One region of the Yersinia vastinensis genome, then DNA from elsewhere that is predicted to be linked to it. Evidence: riboswitches for the same ligand, from Rfam matches in the RefSeq annotation. Region 1 holds a riboswitch; each other region holds the start of a gene.

Region 1 (4,494 bases):
TCACCCTCTCGTCCATAAACTTTCGAAGAAGGCCATAGCATGTTGACCCTTGAGTTACCCGAAGCTCCCGAGAAACTGTATTACTCTGCCGGGGATGCCCATCCACTGGATAAGCTTGAGAGCGATAAAATCATCCAAATGGTGATAGATCTGGATGTCGCCAACTCAGACAGTGAACACTATGTCACTGGTTGGATGGGGCTAAACAGCGTGGTTGTGGTACGGAATTATCAGAACAAACGTGGCACCGCAAATGGCTTTGTGGTGAATAAAGGGGACAGCTATCGGCTCAGTATCCAGTCGATTGAATTTCGTATTCCTAAAATGGTGCTGTGGATGAGTTTTCGCCGTAAGCCGCGCACGATGGAGTTAATCACTTATGAAACACTGGGTGACCAACCCAGTGGGATGCAGCAGTACCGCAATATTCTTGATGAAGAATTACGCCAACAGTTGGATGATGACTGGCGCGAATTGAATGATTATCTGGGTGCTGCTTGCTGGCAGTTAGAACATGATACTCCGCTGTGGCAGCAAGCACATCAAGACATCACCGCAGATGCAATCAGCCAACTGGCGGCGGCCCCTATTTTCAAGACCAAACATTTGCAAGCTGATGGCGATTATACGGGTTTCTGGGCTGGGGAATATTTCTTTGCCATTAGGCAGCCAACAACAGAAAATCCATTACCTGCAGTACAAATTTCCTGGCGAGAAAATGAAAAAGAGATTGGCAGCTATCAGTTTGACCTCATAAAGGACGAAGCTGGCGAGCCAAAACTGTCACTGCGTATTCGCCCGCGTAAAGGGGCCGATAGCTACCTTCTGAATCGTTTTGATGCACATCATCTACAGCGCGCCATGGCGATGTTTGCAATGACACAGCGTTATTTGCTGGCACAGATAGCGGATATCAATTAAATACAGCATTTAATGTGTTTAATAATAAAGTTTGTAATAAGGCCGAGATACTCGGGCCTAGCACAGCGTGGGGCACTCCGGTGGCTTACGCCACTACGACTCCAATCACTGTGCTCTCCCTAAAAATTGACTTTATCAATCAGCAGCCTGACTTAATTATGTTCAACACAATATCAAATCATTGGCACATGAACGCCGCTAACACCGCGGCAATGTCAAGGATGAAGGATATATCCAAAATCATTGGCATTGCGGCAAGGCAGCAAGTGAATAAGTCCCGATGAGCTTACTTGAGTAAGTGATTCGGGCGCATGAACGCCGCTAACACCGCGGCAATGTCAAGGATGAAGGATATTACCACCATTGATGAAAATGGTGCACCGGCCCAATCCCCTCACCCACTTCAAGGCTATCGGCCTGCTCCAAAGCCCCTTGTAAATATTGCTTGGCGGCATTCGTCGTATCTGCCCAATTGGTGTACCGGGGGCGCAATGCTGCCAGTGCTGCAGATAACGTACACCCCGTCCCGTGGGTATGTCGGGTGTCAACCCGACGAGTGACAAAGCGCTGTTCGCTGTCTGGGGTAAACAGCCAGTCTGGGCTGTCTTTACCATTTAAGTGGCCCCCTTTCATCAATACACCTTGGCAGCCTAATGCCAGCAGCGCCCGCCCTTGTTCACACATTTCTTGCTCATCTCTCGCTGGTTGAGAATCAAGTAATGCTGCTGCTTCCGGCAAATTAGGTGTAATCAAGGCAACCTGAGGCAACAGTAATCGGCGTACCGCATCGACAGCCTCTGGTGCCAGTAGTGGGTCACCACTTTTGGCGACCATCACAGTGTCTAATACCACAAATGGGATGGGATAACGGCGCAGTTGAGTGGCAACAATATCGACAATATCTGCATTTGCCAGCATACCTATTTTGGCGCTATCAATGCGTACATCGCTTAAAACGGAATCTAATTGAGCCGCCACAAAAGCAGGTTCGATAGAATAGACCGACTGCACGCCACGGGTATTTTGCGCCACCAATGCGGTGATAACGCTGGTGCCATAGGCCTGTAATGCAGAAAATGTTTTCAGGTCAGCTTGAATTCCAGCACCACCACTTGGGTCTGTCCCTGCAATCGTGAGTGCATTAATGCGTTTCATAAATACGCCCTCACACTCGGGTGTCGAGCGAAGGATGAGGTACGAAAGGGGATAACTGAAGAAAAAACGGCAGGTTGAACGAACATATTCCTCCTAACCGGCGGTCAAGAAGGCGGTACACTGCGATACCGAGACTTCCCTACGCTGGCATAATCCAGATCAGGTAATACGGGTAATATCTCAGCCTTATCACTGTTTGTGACAGGCACCCCGAGTCAGAATTGTTATTATCACTAGCAGGTGATAGAAGATCAATCATGTATTGGCTAGCGTAATGATAAATCCGATAAATACGCCCTATCTTGGAGGTATTACCACAGGATGAGTATCAACATTCGTGAGTATGACAAGAGTGACCGCCCGTTTCTGCGCAGCTTGTATTTAGCATCACGCCGCGCGGCATTCACTTGGCTGGACGAAGAGCGTTTTCATCTAGAAGATTTTGACCGCTCCACGATGGGCGAAACTGTTCTGGTGGCTATCGAGGGTGATAAACACGTCGGTTTTGCTTCCATCTTCATGGAAGAAAGCTTTCTGCATAATTTGTTTGTTGATCCCAGAATACAGCATCGCGGGGTGGGCAAAGCGTTATTACAAGCAGCGCAAAACCTATTTAACAGCCATGGTTCATTAAAATGTTTGGCAAAAAACCAGCATGCGTTAGCATTTTATCAAAAACAAGGTTGGATCGCCATTGCGACCGGTAAAAGCAATGACGGCGATTACATTTTAATGCATTGGCATAATGAAAAGATTAAATAACTTTATATCTGTATAGGATGAAAACCAGATAAAAACCTGAATAGTAAATTTGAATTTATTCAATACAATAGATTTTCAATTCAGTTAATTTTAAAAGGACTATTTATGGGCCCTATGTCAAATGCACCGAACCTTACAACAACGCATACCTATCAATAAAATAGTGTATCATCAGAAAAAAACAACCACAGTGAAATATTAGAAAGCAGAAAACATGCAATAGAACATATTATAAATTCAATCAGTCACGCCGCGACTCCCCAATTCGAACCAGAAGACACCGTTGGGAAGTTAGGTGATAGAAAAGTAATCCAGCTTAACTCGGTTAAATTAGAAAGTGGCGAGGAACAATATTACGTCAAGGCAAACATGGGAAGCCCACAAATTTCCGACCTTATGAATAAAAATGTAACATCATTTAAATTCAGTCAGTTAGATACAGATAATAGTCAAGTAAATAAGGTGGTATTTATTTTTGACCCTGATATTTCCTTTGACACCATCCCATCAATTAAGAGACTTTTCACCTATGACACTCGAGTTGAAAATGAAATAAATTATATATCCTGTGGCGGAGGGGTGCGTTTTAATTTAAATGAAGAAAAACTTAGCTCTGACAGAATAAATAAAAAAGCACATACACTAAACGACATAATATTAAACGAAGAAAACAAGTCAAACCTGATTATGCAATTACGAAACTGCGTATCCAACAGCTTACATTGCAATAATGAACAGGCAGTGAAAATTAGCGAGGAATTCCCTAATTTTTTTGATAGTATGAATAATGTAACACCAAACTTGCAGATAAATGCTCATAAACTGGCGAACGAACTTGAAAAGAGCAATTAACGAAAACTCAAAAGGGAGCCTCAGCTCCCTTATATTTTTATAAATAATGAGCGAAATTACTCTCCGCGCAATGTTTTGACATCATCAGCTTTGATATTCAGTGCCGGTTGCCCAAACTGTTGCAGCAAATAATTACTCAAACTCACCACCTGTTCATCCGTCAATGTGTTTGCAAAACCCGGCATAAATACCTCGCCCTCATTAGTTTTACGCGACACGCCGTGGAGAATCACATTAATCAGGTTATTCGGCGCTGATGCCCCCACCACAGAATTCTTCATTAAAGATGGATAGTAACCATCTTTCACTCCGCCCCCTGTAAACCCATGACAAGAAGCACAGTTCCCCAGATACAGGCGCGCACCGTCAGTGGTGTTATCTGCCATGAAAGGCATGCCGCGTAATGTATTGACGCTAGTCGCTGCTTGCCCCCAATCCGAGCGACTCTTGGTTTCATCGTCCGGGTTGAGTGGTTTCAGTGTTCGCAAGTAAACCGCCATAGCATTCAGATCACTGTCAGTCAGATGTCGGGTACTGTTTTCAATCACTTCGGCCATTGGCCCGGCAGCCTGGGCTTTGCCATCAACATGGCCGTTACGCAGGTATTGCACAATCTGCTCCTGACTCCAGCCGCCAATCCCGGCATGGGGGTCTGAGGTAATATTGAATGCCGTCCAGCCATCGACCTCTGTGCCTGCATAAGCTTTACTGTCTTTCATTCCCATCGTGATATTGCGTGGCGTGTGACATTCACCACAGTGCCCTAACGCCTCGACAAAATAAGCGCCTTGATTCCACTGCGCA
Region 2 (4,494 bases), 2.1 Mb from region 1:
TAAAAAAGCAGTGCGCCAAATGCTGTTATCCCAACTAGGGCGTAGCTTCCGGCAAGGTAAACATATCCTGCGCGTGCTCTATTATCGCCCGTTACAAAACTTGCTACCCGGCACCGCACTGCGCCGTTCAGAAACTCATATGGTGCGGCAGATATTTAATGGTTTGACCCGAATAAATGAGGAAAATGGGGAACTGGAGCCGGACTTATCTCACCACTGGCAGGCGATTAGCCCCTTGCATTGGCGCTTTTATTTGCGCCCCGCCATTCATTTTCATCATGGCCGTGAGCTGGATATGAATGATGTGATTAACAGCCTGACCCGATTAATCCCCCAGCCTCTTTTTTCGCATATTACGGCGGTACGCTCACCAACACCCTATGTGATTGATGTGCATCTTAGTACCCCAGATAGCTGGCTACCGTGGTTATTGGGCAGTGCTCACGCCATGATCTTGCCGCAAGAGTGGGAAAATCAATCAGATTTTCGTCGGCATCCCATTGGGACTGGCCCTTACTCCGTGATCCGCAATCACCATAGCCAATTGAAAATTCAGGCATTTGATAACTACTTTGGTTTCAGAGCATTGATTGATGAAGTCAATATCTGGGTATTGCCAGAGCTGTCTGATGAGCTGATTTATACCGGTGTTCAGTTGCAGGCTGATGATACCAGTAAAAATGAGTTGGAAAGTCGGCTGGAAGAAGGCTGTTATTTTTTGCTATTTGACCAGCGTTCACCCCAGACTTGTCATCCAGAAGTCCGCCGTTGGTTATGCGAACTGATAACCCCTGTCGCCCTACTCAGTTTTGCAGATCCCTTTTATCAACGTTACTGGTCACCCGCCTATGGCATGTTACCGCGCTGGCATCACAACCGGCTCACGGCACTGGAGCCGAAACCCGCCGAGCTAACCGAACTGACACTGACCTTTTATAGCGACCATTCAGAATTTGATGCTATCAGCCAGACGCTCGTCCAACTGCTAGCGGCTCATGGTGTTACCTTAAACATACAGGTGCTAGATTACACTCAGTGGTATCAAGGCGATGCACAGAGTGATATCTGGCTTGGCAGCGCAAATTTCTATCTGCCGCTGGAGTTTTCCCTGTTTGCAACTTTGTATGAACTGCCGCTGTTGCAATATTGCCTAGGCGATGAACTGGATCAAGATGTTGAATCTTGGCGCAATAATACGTTACCCATGGCCGATTGGAGCCAACGACTGGTTAGCCAAAATCAATTCCATCCGCTGTTCCATCACTGGCTAGAATTATATGGACAGCACAGTATGCGAGGGGTGCGCATGAATACCCTCGGCTGGTTTGATTTCAAATCAGCCTGGTTCACGCCACCAGAGGGATAAAGCCACTTTCACCCGCCCAGATTAATCTCTACAATAGCGCCGTCTCAACGGGGTGCAAGAATATCGCTAGCCAGGTTTAACCTAGTGTCGCAAGTGTTAAAAACACAGCGAGTCGGGTTCATACGGTGGCGGACAGCACACAGAAACCGGAGCGTACACATGACCTTGTAAATCATGGCTACGTGAGGATTTCGAGTACTGCCCAATACTGTATCAACCACGGTGCAGCATGTTTTTGCTGAGAGCAAACCCGTCGAACCTGATCCGGTTAACACCGGCGGAGGGATTTGAGAAAGATAACGCCTGTACCTCATGGATACTGATGTTAACTACCGCCTCAGATACCTTTGCCACCTTTAATTGTTAAGGAGTGCAAAGTGTTTAAACGCATTATTCCCTGTTTGTTCTTGCTGTCTGCGGCCGCGGTGGCTGCCGATAAACCGACATTGACGGTTTACACCTATGACTCCTTTGCTGCTGACTGGGGGCCGGGGCCTGCCATTAAAAAAGCCTTTGAAGCGCAGTGTGATTGCCAGCTTAAATTTGTGGCGCTGGAAGATGGCGTTTCACTGCTGAACCGTCTGCGGATGGAAGGAAAAAACAGTCAGGCCGATGTCATTTTAGGTTTGGATAACAATCTGGTGCAGGCGGCAGAGCAAACCGGGCTATTCGCCCCAAGTCAAGTGGATACCCGCCACTTAACCTTGCCACAAGCATGGCAGAATAAAACTTTCGTTCCCTTCGATTATGGCTATTTCGCCTTTGTGTATAACAAAGACAAATTGAAAAACCCGCCGAAAAGCTTGCAAGAATTAGTCGATAGCAAAGCGCCGTGGAAAGTGATTTATCAAGACCCGCGCACCAGTACTCCGGGCCTTGGCTTAATGTTGTGGATGCAAAAAGTATATGGCGATAAGGCCCCACAAGCATGGCAACAATTGGCGAAGAAAACCGTCACCGTCACTAAAGGTTGGAGTGAAGCTTATGGCTTGTTCCTGAAAGGTGAAGGGGATTTAGTCCTGAGCTACACCACGTCTCCGGCTTATCATCTGATTGAAGAGAAGAAAAGCAACTATGCCGCGGCAGATTTTAGTGAAGGTCACTATTTGCAAGTTGAAGTCGCAGGTCAAGTGGCCTCCAGCAAACAACCGGAACTGGCACAGCGTTTTATGCAATTTATTGTCACCCCCGCTTTCCAAGAAAATATTCCGACCGGCAACTGGATGTACCCGGTAATCAAAATGACTCTACCGGCCGGATTTGAAACCCTAACTGTGCCGCAAAAAGCATTGCAATTTGATGCTAAAGAGGTGGCAGACAACCGCAGCAAATGGATTCAGGCATGGCAATCCGCCGTCAGTCGCTGATCTCCGCTTGGTTGTGGCCGGGGCTGCTGGCGGCAGGGCTGATAGTCGGTGTCGCGCTACTGGCATTCACGGCTATCTGGCGTCATGCCCCTGCGGCGGATTGGCACAGCATCTGGCAAGACAGTTATCTGTGGCATGTCATTCGTTTTACTTTCTGGCAGGCGTTTCTCTCCGCACTGCTGTCGGTGACCCCTGCAATTTTTCTGGCTCGCGCCTTGAACCGCCGCCGCTTCCCCGGCCGCCAGTTGATGCTACGTTTATGCGCAATGACCCTGGTGCTTCCGGTGTTAGTTGCCCTCTTTGGCATCCTGACGGTTTATGGTCGCCAAGGTTGGCTTGCGGGGTTATTGGGCTGGTTGGGCGTGGATTACCGTTTCTCACCTTATGGCTTACAGGGGATTTTACTGGCGCATATCTTCTTTAATATGCCGCTGGCAACTCGCCTGCTATTGCAGTCATTGGAGAGCATTGCAGTGGAACAACGTCAATTAGCCGCACAACTGGGTATGAACGGCTGGCAGCATTTCCAGCTAGTCGAGTGGCCCTATCTGCGCCGCCAAATTTTACCCACTGGTGCATTGATTTTTATGCTCTGCTTTGCCAGTTTCGCTACTGTGCTATCGCTAGGAGGCGGGCCGCAAGCAACCACTATCGAGTTAGCCATTTATCAAGCCCTGAGTTATGACTACGACCTAAGCCGTGCGGCCTTGCTAGCACTGATTCAATTGGGCTGTTGTCTTGGGTTGGTGGTGTTAAGCCAACGACTCAGTTCGGTGTTGGCCGTGGGCAATACCCATGGGCAAATTTGGCGTAATCCGCAAGACTGTACTTGGTCACGCATCACTGACACGCTGTTAATTGGCGCCGCGTTACTCTTGATGGTGCCACCACTGCTGGCAGTCATCATTGATGGTAGTAATAAAACGATATTGACTGTGTTGCAGCAACCTGCACTATGGCAAGCGTTCTCTACCTCACTGATCATCGCCATAGGTGCCGGATTATTGTGTGTTACCTTGACCATGATGTTGTTGTGGAGCAGCCGGGAGCTAAAGCTGCACCAACGTGCCGCTTACGGGCAAGCATTAGAAGTCAGCGGCATGGTCATTCTTGCGATGCCCGGTATTGTGCTGGCGACGGGCTTTTTCTTATTGCTCAATGACACGTTTGGTTTGCCGCAATCCCCCTATGCACTGGTGATTCTGACTAATGCGCTGATGGCGGTACCCTATGCATTGAAAGTGCTGGATAACCCCATGCGTGACCTTGCTGAACGCTATACGCCACTGTGCCTATCACTGGATATTCATGGCTGGCACCGTTTGCGCTACATTGAGTTGAGTGCGCTGAAACGCCCACTAGCTCAGGCTTTGGCCTTTGCCAGTGTCCTCTCCATCGGCGATTTTGGTGTGGTAGCCCTGTTTGGTAATGAGCACTTTCGCACCTTGCCATTTTATCTTTATCAGCAGATAGGCTCTTATCGCAGCAATGATGGGGCCGTCACCGCCCTGCTACTACTGTTACTCTGCTTCTTGCTGTTTACTCTCATTGAACGACTGCCGAGCCGCCATGCTAAAGCTTGAGAAAATCACCTATGTGTACGACCACTTACCGATGCGCTTTGATTTGTGCGTTCAACCCGGTGAACGGGTGGCTATCCTTGGCCCCAGTGGGGCGGGTAAAAGTACCTTATTGAGCCTGATTGCGGGTTTTTTGGCACCGGCCAGTGGTCGAATGCTGCTGAATAATCAAGACCATACT
Region 3 (4,494 bases), 1.6 Mb from region 1:
AGCTTTTGACATGGCATTATCGCGGATCTGTGCGCCGGGGTGGCCTTTCGCTAAATCTGCAGCATGGGCGGCAATTTTATAAGTAATAAGGCCTTGCTTTACATCATCTTTATTGGGCAGGCCAAGATGTTCTTTTGGCGTGACATAACACAACATGGCGCAACCAAACCAGCCGATCATCGCCGCACCAATACCTGATGTGAAATGATCATAACCCGGGGCGATATCCGTGGTGAGTGGCCCTAGTGTATAAAATGGCGCTTCGTGGCAGTGTTCCAGTTCTTCGGTCATGTTGCGGTGAATCATCTGCATCGGTACATGTCCGGGGCCTTCGATCATTACCTGCACATCATATTCCCAAGCAATCTTGGTTAATTCTCCCAAGGTGTGTAACTCAGCAAATTGGGCTTCATCATTGGCATCTTGAATAGAACCAGGGCGCAGGCCATCACCCAGTGATAATGAAACGTCATAGGCGGCACAAATCTGGCAAATCTCACGGAAATGCTGATAGAGGAAATTTTCCTGATGATGGGAGAGACACCATTTCGCCATAATTGACCCACCACGGGAAACAATCCCGGTCAGTCGCTTGGCAGTCATCGGCACATAACGCAATAATACGCCGGCATGAATAGTGAAGTAGTCAACCCCTTGCTCTGCTTGCTCTAACAAGGTATCGCGGAACATTTCCCAAGTTAGGTTTTCTGCTACGCCGTTGACTTTTTCCAGTGCTTGATAGATGGGTACGGTGCCAATGGGGACCGGACTATTACGCAAGATCCATTCACGAGTTTCATGAATATAGCGGCCGGTGGATAAATCCATCACAGTATCCGCGCCCCAGCGAGTGGACCATACCAATTTCTCCACTTCTTCTTCAATAGAGGAGGTCACGGCAGAGTTGCCGATATTGGCGTTCACTTTTACCAAAAAGTTACGGCCAATAATCATGGGTTCAGATTCGGGGTGGTTGATATTGGCGGGGATAATCGCACGCCCAGCGGCGACCTCCTGACGAACAAACTCCGGCGTGATGTTTTCCGGTAAATTGGCACCAAAGGCTTGTCCCGGGTGCTGGTGGCGTAACACTTCGCCACGAATCCGCTCACGGCCCATATTTTCTCGTAGGGCAATAAATTCCATCTCCGGCGTCACTTTACCGGCTCTGGCGTAATGCAGTTGTGTAACACATTTGCCATCAATAGCTTTTTTAGGGCGCGGGAGATGTTCAAAGCGCAAATGGTCCAAACCTTCATCTGCCAAACGTTGCTGGGTAAAACCAGAGCTGACGGAGGCCAGTGCTTCAGTATCCTGACGATCCGCTATCCAGCTATCACGCAATTTGGGTAAACCGGTGTGGACATCCAATTTTGCGTTCGGGTCGCCATAAGGGCCGGAGGTGTCATAAACCGGAATCGCTTCGTTATCTTCGTAGCGTGGGGAGTCTTTACTGCCGCCAATCAACGTTGGACTGAGTTGGATCTCCCGCATCGGAACTTGGATATCGGCCCGTGAGCCTTGCAGGTAAATACGTTGAGAATTGGGGAAAGTTACCCCTTGTAGGGTATCGATAAACTGTTGAGCTTCTTCGCGCACTTGCTTGCGGGGAATAGCATGGCGTGGGTGTGATGCACTTTGAGTTGTATTATTAGACATAGCAAATTCCTACCAGTGTGGTTTATAGGGAAAATTGCTTGTCTGGAGCTTGGCGGGAGTAACGATGTTGGCCAGTGACCGGCAGCCACCTTTAAGGTGAAGACGGGCCTGTAGCGATAAATTACTCTTGTTCCCTTCGCGGGTATTAACCCGATCAGGTTCCGCGGATCCCGAATTAACGGTCTCAGCCTGCGTTTGCTTCCCTAAGAAAGCAGGTGCTAGGCACTCCGACAAGAGTCCTCAGTATATACCCTTCTTACTTGAAATTGCAGGGGGACTCGCGACGTTTATTACTCGCCCCATCCATGGGCCTCGCTTCTACGAGGCCGCTGCTTGCAATTCCAAGTCTTTGGGTATTTGAGATTGAATAAAAATCAGCTTATAGAACTGAGTTAATTTGCTAACCCTTCTCTATTTACCGGTTGAGCGGCTTGCCATGATTCTGCTGCCCATTGAATTAATTGATCTTCCAACCTGAAACGGGCATCCAGTGCCTCGCCGATATCAGATAAAGCTTGTTGGAATTCAGTGCAGCTATCTTGGTCTATCTCAATGTTTGTATAACGATCATGGAATGCCATGATAGTTTGAGTGTTATTTTTTAACGCGGGATACACTTTGGTCGTTAGCGCCATTTTCGGGCTGGACGCCCCTTCTACCTGTTTGATTATTCTATCGTAGATATGAAAATGTCCGGAGGAGAGATAATCCACCAGATTATGGCAAAAGTTCTCCAGCGCTTTTTCATTAAGCGGGGTATGCTTTTCTTTTTGCGGCTTAATACCGATCACTGCGCAATACGAAACTAAAAGTTCTTTACGTGCATGAAGCCATTGATCAATTAATTCATTACTGCCGCCAACGCGTTGAGTCAGGCTTTCTAATCGGTTGAGCATAAGCGACTCCATGAGTAAGAAAAAGTAATAGTGGGTTACAAAAATGTAACAAGCCGGATCCTAGATTGCCAGTGAAGTCGAGGTTGTGCAACAACGATATGGAACTACAACTTACAGGTAAAGAAAGTGGCTGGTGGATTGTCAGTCATGACAACAAATTATGGTTACCAAAAGGAGAGTTGCCGCAGGGCAATGCGGCCAATTGGTCATTACAAGGCGCGACTGCCAGACAAATTGGGGAATGGCAAGGGCAGGCGGTTTGGCTTATCCGCCAGATGATGTCTGCAGACATGGGGTCAGTACGGCAATTGCTGGATGTGGATCGCGGTTTGTTTCAATTGGCTGGGCGTGGTGTGCAATTAGCCGAGTTTTATCGCTCTCATCGCTATTGTGGTTATTGTGGGCATCAAATGCACGCCAGCCGCACCGAGTGGGCCTGTCTGTGTAATCATTGCCGTGAACGTTATTACCCACAAATAGCGCCCTGCGTTATTGTTGCTATTCGTCGTGGCGATGAGATTTTATTGGCGCAGCATGTTCGTCATCGTGGTGGTATTAACACCGTACTGGCGGGGTTTGTTGAAGTGGGTGAAACGTTGGAGCAGGCCGCTTCCCGTGAAGTCTTGGAAGAAAGTAATATTCATATTAAAAATCTTCGCTATGTCACATCGCAGCCTTGGCCGTTTCCGCATTCATTGATGATGGCGTTTATGGCCGATTATGATCACGGCGAGCTACGTCATGATCCTAAAGAGTTGCTGAATGCCGGTTGGTATCGTTATGACCAATTGCCATTGCTGCCACCTCCGGGCACAGTAGCCCGTCGGCTAATTGAAGATACCGTCGCATTGTGTCGTAGCGAACAGGACAGCTAAAGCTGGCATGCTACAATAGCGCCAGATAAAACAGTAGCGCCAGATAACTAAGGGAGCCCCACATGAATGAGTTGAAAAACGATCGCTATCTGCGTGCTTTATTACGCCAACCGGTAGACGTGACTCCGGTATGGATGATGCGTCAGGCAGGCCGCTATTTGCCAGAATATAAAGCCACTCGCGCTGTTGCCGGGGATTTTATGTCACTGTGCAAAAATGCTGAATTGGCCTGTGAAGTGACAATGCAGCCATTGCGTCGTTACCCGCTGGATGCGGCGATTCTGTTTTCCGACATTCTGACAATTCCTGATGCGATGGGCTTGGGACTTTATTTTGAAACGGGTGAAGGTCCTCGTTTCCATTCCCCTATTACCTGCCGCGCTGATGTTGAAAAGCTCCCCGTCCCTGATCCTGAACAAGAATTGGGTTACGTCATGAATGCCGTGAGGACAATTCGCCGTGAACTGAAAGGTGAGGTTCCACTGATCGGTTTCTCTGGTAGCCCATGGACATTGGCGACCTACATGGTTGAGGGGGGGAGCAGTAAGGCCTTCACTAAACTAAAGAAAATGATGTATGCCGAACCGCACACGTTGCATCTGTTGCTGGATAAACTGGCGGATAGCGTCATTTTGTACCTCAATGCCCAAATCAAAGCGGGGGCGCAATCCGTGATGATTTTTGATACTTGGGGCGGTGTCTTGACCGGCCGCGATTACCTCGAATTCTCTTTGCACTACATGCACAAAATTGTTGATGGTTTGGTCCGTGAATACGACGGGCGGCGAGTGCCGGTGACCCTGTTCACTAAAGGCGGTGGGCAGTGGCTTGAAGCTATGGCTGCCACCGGATGCGATGCCTTGGGGTTGGATTGGACCACGGACATTGCTGATGCGCGGCGTCGAGTCGGGGATAAAGTGGCTCTACAGGGCAACATGGACCCTTCCATTCTTTATGCGCCACCTGTGCGTATCGAGCAGGAAGTTAGCACTGTTTTAGCGAGTTTTGGTCAAGGCGAAGGGCATGTCTTTAACCTAGGCCACGGTATTCATCAGGATGTTCCG

What was found. Region 1 has a riboswitch for thiamine pyrophosphate ahead of thiD (bifunctional hydroxymethylpyrimidine kinase/phosphomethylpyrimidine kinase). Riboswitches for the same ligand answer to the same signal wherever they lie in the genome.
Positions count from the first base shown of each region.
Region 2: linked by a shared signal. The riboswitch ahead of thiB (thiamine ABC transporter substrate binding subunit) and the one ahead of thiD (bifunctional hydroxymethylpyrimidine kinase/phosphomethylpyrimidine kinase) in region 1 are both predicted to bind thiamine pyrophosphate.
Region 3: linked by a shared signal. The riboswitch ahead of thiC (phosphomethylpyrimidine synthase ThiC) and the one ahead of thiD (bifunctional hydroxymethylpyrimidine kinase/phosphomethylpyrimidine kinase) in region 1 are both predicted to bind thiamine pyrophosphate.

Region 1 is NZ_CP173260.1:1,234,388-1,238,881, reverse strand. Features, by position in the region: gene ACIOG0_RS05655 (hypothetical protein) at 40-921, shown strand; gene thiD (bifunctional hydroxymethylpyrimidine kinase/phosphomethylpyrimidine kinase) at 1,276-2,076, opposite strand; TPP riboswitch at 2,196-2,299, opposite strand; gene ACIOG0_RS05645 (GNAT family N-acetyltransferase) at 2,398-2,838, shown strand; gene ACIOG0_RS05640 (hypothetical protein) at 3,208-3,690, shown strand; gene ACIOG0_RS05635 (cytochrome c) at 3,747-4,494, opposite strand, start outside.
Region 2 is NZ_CP173260.1:3,931,992-3,936,485, forward strand. Features, by position in the region: gene sgrR (HTH-type transcriptional regulator SgrR) at 1-1,366, shown strand, start outside; TPP riboswitch at 1,575-1,669, shown strand; gene thiB (thiamine ABC transporter substrate binding subunit) at 1,744-2,733, shown strand; gene thiP (thiamine/thiamine pyrophosphate ABC transporter permease ThiP) at 2,709-4,316, shown strand; gene thiQ (thiamine ABC transporter ATP-binding protein ThiQ) at 4,303-4,494, shown strand, end outside.
Region 3 is NZ_CP173260.1:4,371,534-4,376,027, reverse strand. Features, by position in the region: gene thiC (phosphomethylpyrimidine synthase ThiC) at 1-1,659, opposite strand, end outside; TPP riboswitch at 1,774-1,899, opposite strand; gene ACIOG0_RS20245 (Rsd/AlgQ family anti-sigma factor) at 2,052-2,555, opposite strand; gene nudC (NAD(+) diphosphatase) at 2,654-3,430, shown strand; gene hemE (uroporphyrinogen decarboxylase) at 3,493-4,494, shown strand, end outside.